Regions from separate parts of the Pseudoalteromonas sp. CO109Y genome, predicted to be linked through region 3. Evidence: predicted binding sites of a transcription regulator. Region 3 holds the regulator's gene; each other region holds the start of a gene.
What was found. The regulator sigma-54, encoded in region 3, starts transcription at its own class of promoters, with help from an activator protein. The targets are predictions, from matches to a motif close to GTTGGCACGNNNNTNGNNT.
Positions count from the first base shown of each region.

Region 1: the regulator sigma-54 is predicted to act here: its motif matches at 1,981-1,999, upstream of EXT43_RS14135 (LiaF domain-containing protein).
Region 2: the regulator sigma-54 is predicted to act here: its motif matches at 1,396-1,414, upstream of glnA (glutamate--ammonia ligase).

Region 1 covers NZ_SGPD01000037.1:5,686-8,890, forward strand. The annotation lists gene EXT43_RS14130 (VOC family protein) at 128-544, shown strand; gene EXT43_RS14135 (LiaF domain-containing protein) at 1,271-1,930, opposite strand; gene EXT43_RS14140 (BON domain-containing protein) at 2,260-2,826, shown strand; gene EXT43_RS14145 (YqaE/Pmp3 family membrane protein) at 2,884-3,042, shown strand.
Region 2 covers NZ_SGPD01000044.1:19,873-23,077, forward strand. The annotation lists gene glnA (glutamate--ammonia ligase) at 1-1,339, opposite strand, end outside; gene typA (translational GTPase TypA) at 1,848-3,205, shown strand, end outside.
Region 3 covers NZ_SGPD01000006.1:16,738-19,942, forward strand. The annotation lists gene rapZ (RNase adapter RapZ) at 1-6, opposite strand, end outside; gene ptsN (PTS IIA-like nitrogen regulatory protein PtsN) at 7-459, opposite strand; gene hpf (ribosome hibernation promoting factor) at 463-750, opposite strand; gene EXT43_RS01030 (RNA polymerase factor sigma-54) at 778-2,274, opposite strand; gene lptB (LPS export ABC transporter ATP-binding protein) at 2,382-3,107, opposite strand; gene lptA (lipopolysaccharide transport periplasmic protein LptA) at 3,104-3,205, opposite strand, start outside.

The DNA of each region.
Region 1 (3,205 bases), on a different contig from region 3:
ATAAATAACGAATCATTTTTTAAAAGCCTCACTTTAGTGGGGCTTTTTTATTTGAAAAAACGCTTTACCTAAACTTAACTTGAGGTTTTATCTTGGTGGCAGTTTAAAAATAAAAAGGAAAACTACCATGTATTTAGAACACGTAAACCTTGTTGTTAGTAATGTTGATGACATGCTGCACTTTTATAAAGCCGCGTTCCCGCATTGGCGTGTGCGTAGCCAAGGCGATAGCAAATGGTCGGGCAAACCGCGCAAGTGGCTGCACTTTGGTGATGATTACCAATATCTTGCATTAAGCGATAACGGTGAAGCTGAAAACCGTGATTTAGCAGGCCACCAAGTAGGCCTTGCTCATTTTGCTTATGTGACAAACGATATTAATGCCGTAGTTGAACGTCTTGTTTCAGCCGGTTATGAAATTGATAAACACGGCCCAGAAAATCCATATCGTAAAAATGTATATTTCATCGACCCTGCAGGTTTTGAAGTTGAGTTTGTAGAGTATTTTAGTGATATCCCGAGTGAGAGGAATAATGACCAGTGAAGCTTTAAGTCATAAGCTGTCAGTTTTAAGTTGAACAGTGTTGTTTGTTGGTCAGGCATAGGTTGATCAAATGGCGTTGTATATAAGACGCGCCAAGCAAGCGTGACGCCTACGGTGTAGGCGTGAAATTTATTTCGCGCGAAAATAATTGCACAAAGAGAAGTGAATGAGAAAAGAATGAGGAAGTGATAATAATATTTTTGTTATCTCTAAAGCGAAGCACCTCATATCCTCTTTGTGCGATTAGATGTCTTTGATGTGGGTGTGAAGTTTAGTGAGCTATCAGCTTTCAGGCGTCAGTTTTGAGCCGAGCGGTGTTGTTTGTTGGTCAGGCATAGGTTGATGGAATGGCGTTGCATATAAGACGCGCCAAGCAAGCGTGACGCCTACGGTGTAGGATGCGTTTTAGCGCCGAACAGCTTTACTTTATTCACGGCTAAAGCCGTTCCCACGTTTGATGTAGGCGTGAAATTTATTTCGCGCGATGGTTGCGTGTTGTGTGGTGTTTAAGATGCGCCAAGCAAGCGTGACGCCTACGGTGTAGGGTGCGTTTTAGCGCCGAACAGCTTTACTTTATTCACGGCTAAAGCCGTTCCCACGTTTGATGTAGGCGTGAAATTTATTTCGCGCGTTATCTTATTATATTGCGCGATGTAAAACTGTGGCTACGATAACTAGCACCTAGCACCTAGCACCTAGCACCTAGCACCTAGCACCTCGCAACTTTTACTGCACCTTATTCATTTCTTTCCAACTGGCTTTTAGGCTGTTGGCAAAGCTGATGAACTTTTCTTTCATGGTACGTTTAACTGAAATCTCGACTGAGCCTAGCCATACATTACCTTCAATAGTGATGGTTGGGCCTTGGCCTTTATTTAAGGCTACAGATTTATTCTCTACACTGCCAATTACACTAAACAATTTAGATACCACATTTACATGTTCTGGTACGTAGATTTCGTCGTTTCCTAAAATGCAGTTCACGTAAATGGTGACATGCTGATGTTGGAAAATTGCTTCGCTAAAGTCGAGTTCGATTGAACCTAGGCAGTTTGTTAGGTGAATTTCTTTTGGTACTACCCATTGGCCGCTGCGCTCATTTGAACCCAAAATACTACGAAGCTGCAGGCTTTCGTTGTCGCTGCTGTGGCTATAGTGAGGTTTAAATTGCGCATGCTTATGCGATTTGTAGTCAATATCTGCTTTTAGCTCTAAATCTGCAACTAGTTCAACCAGTACTTCGTTGCTAGTGGCTGCCATTGCCTGGTCTAGTCGGCGTTCAAATGCTTCGGCTGAAATAACAGCATGACTGTAGTTATAAATGAGTTGATCAATGACTTCTTCTCTTACTTGATCGATTGGGCGATCTTCAAGTTTAACGGCCATGGTAGTTTCCTGTTGTGATTTTAAAGGTGATTTTTTAGTTATTAATTACGAAGCAAGCCTTAGGCCAAAGTTTATTTTTATATAAATCAATGGTTTGTGTTTTTTGCTAATAAACAACTTCGTTAAATTAACCACAGATTAATAAAATCAGCAACTAAGTGGCCATTTTTGCAACATCGTGAACTTCTTACCGAGCAGCTTGTAAATCTTTACCTAAATGAATATAAATAGTCGCTGAATAGGTGTTTAACTCACTGAAAATAAACAAATAAATAGTTGGCATTATAGTCGCATTAGTAAAAGTGTCTTTAATCAAAAGGAGAAAGATTATGAACACTTTTAACAAATCTATGATTGCCGCTTTAGTAATTGGTGCAACTAGCATGTCAGCTCAGGCAAGCAGCTGGGAAAATGAAAGTAAAGATGCTTGGATTGATGGTAAGGCAGAAACTGTGCTTCTTATGAACACAAACCTTAACAACTTTGACATCAACACTGATGTAACGAATGGCAAGGTTGTACTTACAGGTAAAGTTGATAGCGAATTAGATAAAGAGCTTGCTGAAGAGCTAGTTCTTAGCCTAGACGGTGTTAGCTCTGTTGATAACAAACTAACTGTTGTTAAAAACATGAAAGCTAAGCACATGAAATCAGACAAAGCTGATTCAGCAGAAAGCGACTTAACCGACGCAAAAATCAGTACTGTGATCACGACACGTTATTTATTTAACTCAGAAGTAGGTGGTACAGACATCGATGTTGATACTGACATGGGTGTGGTAACACTAAAAGGTACTGTTGAGTCTGATGCAGAAAAGCAATTAGCGGTAAGCATTGCTGAAAATGCTGAAGATGTTCGCAAAGTAATCGATGAATTAACGATTGTTGCTGAATAATAGCAAGCCCTATATAGCCCAGCTTTGGCTGGGCTTATCTTTTTCAAGGAGTGAGTCATGGATTTAATACGTATTATTTTATCGGTTTTAATTCCACCTCTCGGCGTATTTTTACAGGTAGGTTTAGGTGCGCAGTTCTGGATTAATATTCTTTTAACCTTATTAGGGTACATTCCAGGTTTGATTCATGCTGTGTATATCATCGCTAAGCGATAATCACCGCATTAATCTACAAGGATGGGTAATGGAGCACAGCAAGGAAGGGCTGTAGGAGTAACGGACGATAAACCGCAAGGAGTTTACAGTATGGATAATGTAACTACGCACAAAGGACAACAAGGAAGTAACAAGGCGTTATGGAGTAGCGCACAATGGCAAC
Region 2 (3,205 bases), on a different contig from region 3:
CTTTAAGCGCGATGTATGCATCGATTAGGTCATCAGTGAATACGCCACCTTGAGTTAAGAACTCACGGTCAGCATCTAATGATGCTAGTGCTTCAGATAAAGAAGATGCAACTTGTGGGATCTCAGCTGCTTCTTCAGCAGGTAGATCGTATAAGTCTTTGTCCATTGCATCGCCAGGGTGGATCTTGTTTTTGATACCGTCTAGGCCAGCCATAAGCATTGCAGAGAATGCTAAGTATGGGTTAGCTGTTGGATCAGGGAAACGTACTTCGATACGACGTGCTTTTGCAGAAGGTACCACTGGGATACGGATTGAAGCAGAACGGTTACGTGCAGAGTATGCAAGCATTACTGGTGCCTCAAAACCTGGTACTAGACGCTTGTATGAGTTAGTTGACGCGTTAGCGAATGCGTTGATTGCTTTAGCGTGCTTGATGATACCACCGATGTAGTAAAGTGCTTCTTCAGATAGACCTGCATATTTGTCACCAGCGAAGATGTTTACGCCATCTTTACCTAGAGATTGGTGACAGTGCATACCAGAACCGTTATCACCTACGATTGGCTTAGGCATGAATGTCGCTGTTTTTCCGTAAAGGTGAGCCATGTTATGGATAACATATTTCATCTCTTGGATTTCGTCAGCTTTTAATACCATTGTATTGAAGCGAGTTGCGATCTCATTTTGACCTGCAGTTGCTACTTCGTGGTGGTGAGCTTCTACTACTTGACCTAGTTCTTCAAGAACTAAACAAGTCGCTGAACGCCAGTCATGTGATGAATCAACAGGTGAACACGGGAAGTAACCGCCTTTAACACCTGGACGGTGACCCATGTTGCCACCTTCGTAATCTTTATCTGAGTTCCAAGCAGCTTCTACAGAATCGATTTTGTACATAGAACCAGACATGTCTGATTTGTATTTAACGTCATCAAAAAGGAAGAACTCTGGCTCTGGACCGAATAATACAGTGTCAGCAATACCAGTAGAGCGCATGTACTCTTCAGCGCGTTTTGCAACAGAACGTGGATCACGCTCATAACCTTGAAGTGTTGAAGGCTCAACTACGTCACAACGTACGATTAGTGTAGCTTCTTCAGAAAATGGGTCCATTTTCGCAGACTCAGGAACAGGCATAAGTACCATGTCTGATTCGTTGATACCTTTCCAGCCAGCAATTGAAGAACCGTCAAACATTTTGCCGTCTTCAAAGAAATCTTCATCAATTTGATGATGAGGAATAGAAACATGCTGTTCTTTACCTTTGGTATCAGTAAAGCGTAAATCAATGAACTTAACGTCATTTTCTTTGATAAAATCTAAAACCGATTGTGACATGTGTCCTCCAATTGTTGGGTTTTATTTTTTGCTGCATTATTGCTTTTCGCTTATATAAGCTGGTTTCGTGCCATTTTTTTAACACCTTGTTTAGACTTACAAAAAACAAACAAGGCTTTGTTTTGTTAACTTCCATTGCACTAAGTTGGTGCGTAAAAAGATCATTCTGGTGCGTAAAAAGTGCGACCTTGTTTTGCACAATTATTGAGCGTGCCAATTTTTCTGTTATGAACACGATTTAGTGCCAAAATATGGTTCAAAAACGAAAATTTCGCCAGTTTTGAGCTAAGATTCACTTTAATTTTCATAAATTTGTCATTTATAAAACAGATACTTATAAAAAGCCTGAAGAAAGTTTATAAATTTATATTGGATAAACTTTCATCCATGCCATTATTAAGGGATAATATGCGCCCTTTTAAATCCTATGCTGGGACATCTGGTGAAAACGCAGGTGAGTGCGTAGATCTTGCAGGATCAATGAGATTCAATTTCTCTGAGAAAAAATATGAGCATCGAAAAGTTAAGAAATATAGCGATTATCGCCCACGTTGACCACGGTAAAACAACTTTGGTTGATAAACTGCTTGAGCAATCAGGCACATTAGAAACGCGCGGCGGTAACGAAGAGCGCGTAATGGACTCAAACGACATTGAGAAAGAGCGTGGTATTACCATTTTAGCTAAGAACACAGCTATCTCTTGGAACGACTACCATATCAATATCGTAGACACCCCAGGACACGCCGACTTCGGTGGTGAAGTAGAACGCGTACTTTCGATGGCTGACTCAGTATTACTACTTGTTGATGCTCAAGAAGGTCCAATGCCGCAAACGCGTTTCGTAACGCAAAAAGCATTCGCACAAGGTTTAACGCCGATTGTTGTAATCAACAAAATCGACAAGCCTGGTGCACGTCCTGACTGGGTTATGGACCAAGTTTTCGACTTATTCGATAACTTAGGTGCAACTGATGAACAGTTAGACTTTAAAGTAATCTATGCATCAGCTATCAACGGCTGGGCAACAATGGATTTAGACGAGCCATCAGATAACATGGAACCAATGTTCCAGATGATCGTTGACGAAGTATCTCCACCGGATGCAGATCCTGAAGGTGCTTTCCAAATGCAAATTTCTCAGCTTGACTACAACTCGTACATCGGTGTTATCGGTGTAGGTCGTATCAAGCGTGGTACTGTTCGCCCTAACCAACAAGTAACAATTGTTAGTGCAGATGGTACTAAGCGTAACGGTAAAGTTGGCCAAGTAATGAGCTACTTAGGTCTTGAGCGTCATGAAGCAGAATCAGCAGGCGCTGGTGATATTATTGCTATCACAGGTCTTGGTGAGCTGAAAATCTCAGACACTATCTGTGATGTAAATACCGTTGAAGCATTACCACCGCTAAGTGTTGATGAGCCTACAGTAACAATGACGTTCTCTGTAAACACATCACCATTTGCTGGTAAAGAAGGTAAATTCGTAACTTCACGTAACATCCTTGAGCGTTTACAAGCTGAGCTTGTTCACAACGTTGCATTACGTGTTGAAGAAACTGACAACCCAGATAGCTTCCGTGTTTCTGGTCGTGGTGAGTTACACTTAGGTATCTTAATCGAGAACATGCGTCGTGAAGGTTACGAGCTTGCTGTATCTCGTCCACAAGTAATCCTTCGTGAAGTTGATGGTCAAAAAGAAGAGCCATACGAAACACTTACAATCGACTGTCAAGAAGAGCACCAAGGTTCTATCATGGAACAAATTGGTCTTCGTAAGGGTGAACTTACAGACATGTCTCCAGATGGTAAAGGTCGTGTACGTATGGACTTTATGATCCCAAGCCGTGGCTTAATTGGTTTCCA
Region 3 (3,205 bases):
TTCCATTTATGCCTCTGCTGATATGACCTGAAACAGTTGCTGATCGGTAGTAGCACTACGCAGCTGTTTACAAAACTCTTTATCTTTAAGTCTATCAGCAATTGTTGATAAGGTCTTTAGGTGAAGCTGACAGTCACCATCTGGTACGATGAGTGCCACAAAAATATCAACTGGACGATTATCAATTGCATCAAAATTAATAGGGGATTCACTCACTATCACAAATGCATGAGGCTCATCTGCGCCGCTCATTCGGCCATGTGGAATAGCAATACCTCGGCCAATGCCGGTGCTGCCTAGTTTTTCTCGGTTGAGTAAAGCATCTAGGATATCTTGTTGCGATAAATGAGGAAGCTGCTGGTGGGCCAGTTCGCTGATATATTCAAGAATTCTTTTTTTGCTATTAAAAAGGACCGCAGCTTTGCTGCAGTCCTGGTTAGTAAGTGAACTTAGTTTCATAATTTAATGTCGAGCTAATTTCTCTTTGTGTTTAATGACTTGGCGATCAAGTTTATCGATCAGTGAGTCAATGGCTGCGTACATATCTTGATGTTCTGTTGAAGCGAATAATTCGCCTCCGTTTACATGTAAAGTTGCTTCTGCTTTTTGGCTTAATTTTTCTACATCTAGAATGACATGAACATTATTAATATGGTCAAAATGCCTTTCTAGTTTTGCAAACTTGGTGTTTACATAGTCTCTTAATGAATCTGTGATTTCTACATGACGACCAGTTAAATTTAGTTGCATAAGCATTTTTCCTTCTATGTAAAACGTCTAAATCAGACTCTTACGCTGATTAGACGGAGGTATTGCTAGAGACTCACGATATTTTGCAATTGTACGTCTAGCTACTTTAATTCCTTGCTCAGCCAATATATCTGCAATTTTGCTATCACTCAATGGTTTAGCTGAGTTTTCTGCAGCGACTAACTTCTTGATTAAAGCGCGTATTGCTGTAGAAGAACACTCACCACCATTTTCGGTGCTGACATGGCTTGAGAAGAAATATTTCAACTCAAAAATACCCCGTGGGGTATGCATATATTTTTGCGTTGTTACCCGTGAAATCGTCGATTCATGCATTTCGACCATTTCAGCAACATCATTTAGCACCATCGGCTTCATTGCCTCAGGGCCATGCTCAAAGAAAGCTTGTTGTTGTTGAACGATACAGTTGGTCACTTTTAATAGCGTATCGTTACGGCTTTCTAAGCTCTTAATAAACCACTTTGCTTCTTGTAAGTGAGAGCGAATAAATTGGCTGTCGCTACTTGATTTAACAGAGCGAGACATCGCCGCATATTGGCTGTTCACTCTAATCTTTGGCATACAATCTGGGTTTAACTCGACTACCCAGCGGCCTTTCACTTTTTTCACTGATACATCAGGTATAACGTACTCAGATTCTTCGCGTACTATGCTATCCGCAGGCTTAGGATTTAAGCTGTGAATAAGCGTCATCACTTCTTTAAGCTCATTTTCTTTAAGCTTAGTCTTTTTCATCAAAGTTCGATAGTCGCGACTCGCTAATAATTCGATATGCTCAGATAAAACCATTTTAGTTTCAGCTAAATATGGCGTATCGGCATCGAATTGGCGTAGCTGAATGCACAGGCATTCTTGTAAACTGCGCGCGCCAATACCCACAGGATCAAATAACTGAATTCTTTTTAAGACCGCTTCGACTTCATCAAGTTCGATTTCTTCTTCATCGTTATTTTGATTAAAGCTTTCGACGATATCTTCACAGCTTACCGTTAAAATACCTGAGTCATCGATAGCTTCTACAATTGCCACAGCAATCGCTTCATCAGTAGGGCTAAATGGCGTGAGTTGCAATTGCCACATCAGGTATTCGTGAAGGGTTTCGGTTGATGCTCCCTGATAGATAGATTCATCTTCAGGCATTGGCCCTGACGATGTTGAAGGGGCGGCACTCATGTACTCATCCCAGGTAACATCCATTGCTAAGTCATCGCTTACGGTGTCTTTATTGAGAGCATCACTACTTTCTTGCTCGTACTCGCTAGGTGCTTCTTCGGCAGACGCGCTGACTTGTACATCGTCAGATTCAGCTTTTTGCTCATTCTTGCCGGTGCTTTCTTCGTTGTAATCCGCTTCTTCCACTTCAAGTAGAGGATTACTATCAAGCGCTTCTTGAATTTCTTGCTGGAGATCCAATGTACTGAGCTGCAACAAACGAATAGCTTGTTGCAGTTGTGGAGTCATTGTAAGTTGCTGGCCCATGCGCAGCTGTAATGATTGCCTCATGTATCCCTAACAATCCTTTTTAAGTTATCGATACCTGTATAAACACAGTTATCGATTTATTGTCATTGTTATAAGTCTAGCAGATGCTCTAGTCGCTGGCGTAATGGTTACAGCCTGAATTGCTCGCCTAGATATACATCGCGTACAGTTTGGTCTGCTAATACGTGCTCAGGTGTGCCTGATGCAATTAGCTCCCCATGAGAAACAATGTAGGCTTTTTCACAAACATCAAGGGTTTCTCGAACATTATGGTCAGTAATTAGTACACCGATACCACGATTTTTTAGGTGCTCAATAATTTTCTTTATATCTAACACTGAAATTGGATCAACACCAGCAAAAGGCTCATCTAAAAGGATAAATTTAGGATTAGCGGCTAATGCGCGAGCAATTTCTACACGGCGTCGCTCACCACCTGACAGCGCCATACCTTGGCTGTCACGAATGTGTTGAATACTAAACTCATCAAGTAAGCTATTGAGTGTTTCTTCGCGGGTGGTTTTATTTAGATCTTTACGAGTTTCTAAAATGGCCATCAAGTTTTGGTAAACCGTCAACTTTCGAAAAATTGACGATTCTTGTGGCAGATAGCCAATACCTAAACGCGCACGGCTATGCATTGGTAAAAGGGTGATATCGTTATCATCAATACTGATTTTACCTTTGTCGCTAGGTACTAGGCCTACAATCATATAGAAGGTCGTTGTTTTACCTGCGCCATTTGGACCAAGCAAGCCAACAATACTGCCAGCTTCAACTTCAAGACCGACATTTTTAACCACTTGGCGGCCTTTGTAGCTTTTAGCTAAAAGCTCTGCTTTTAATGTGCTCATGGTTGGCCTTTATTATCTTTTTTATTTTCAACAGGCACTAAAATAGTGTGTACACGATCTGTTGAATTTTCGTCTTTTTCAGCACTGATCAGCTGCTG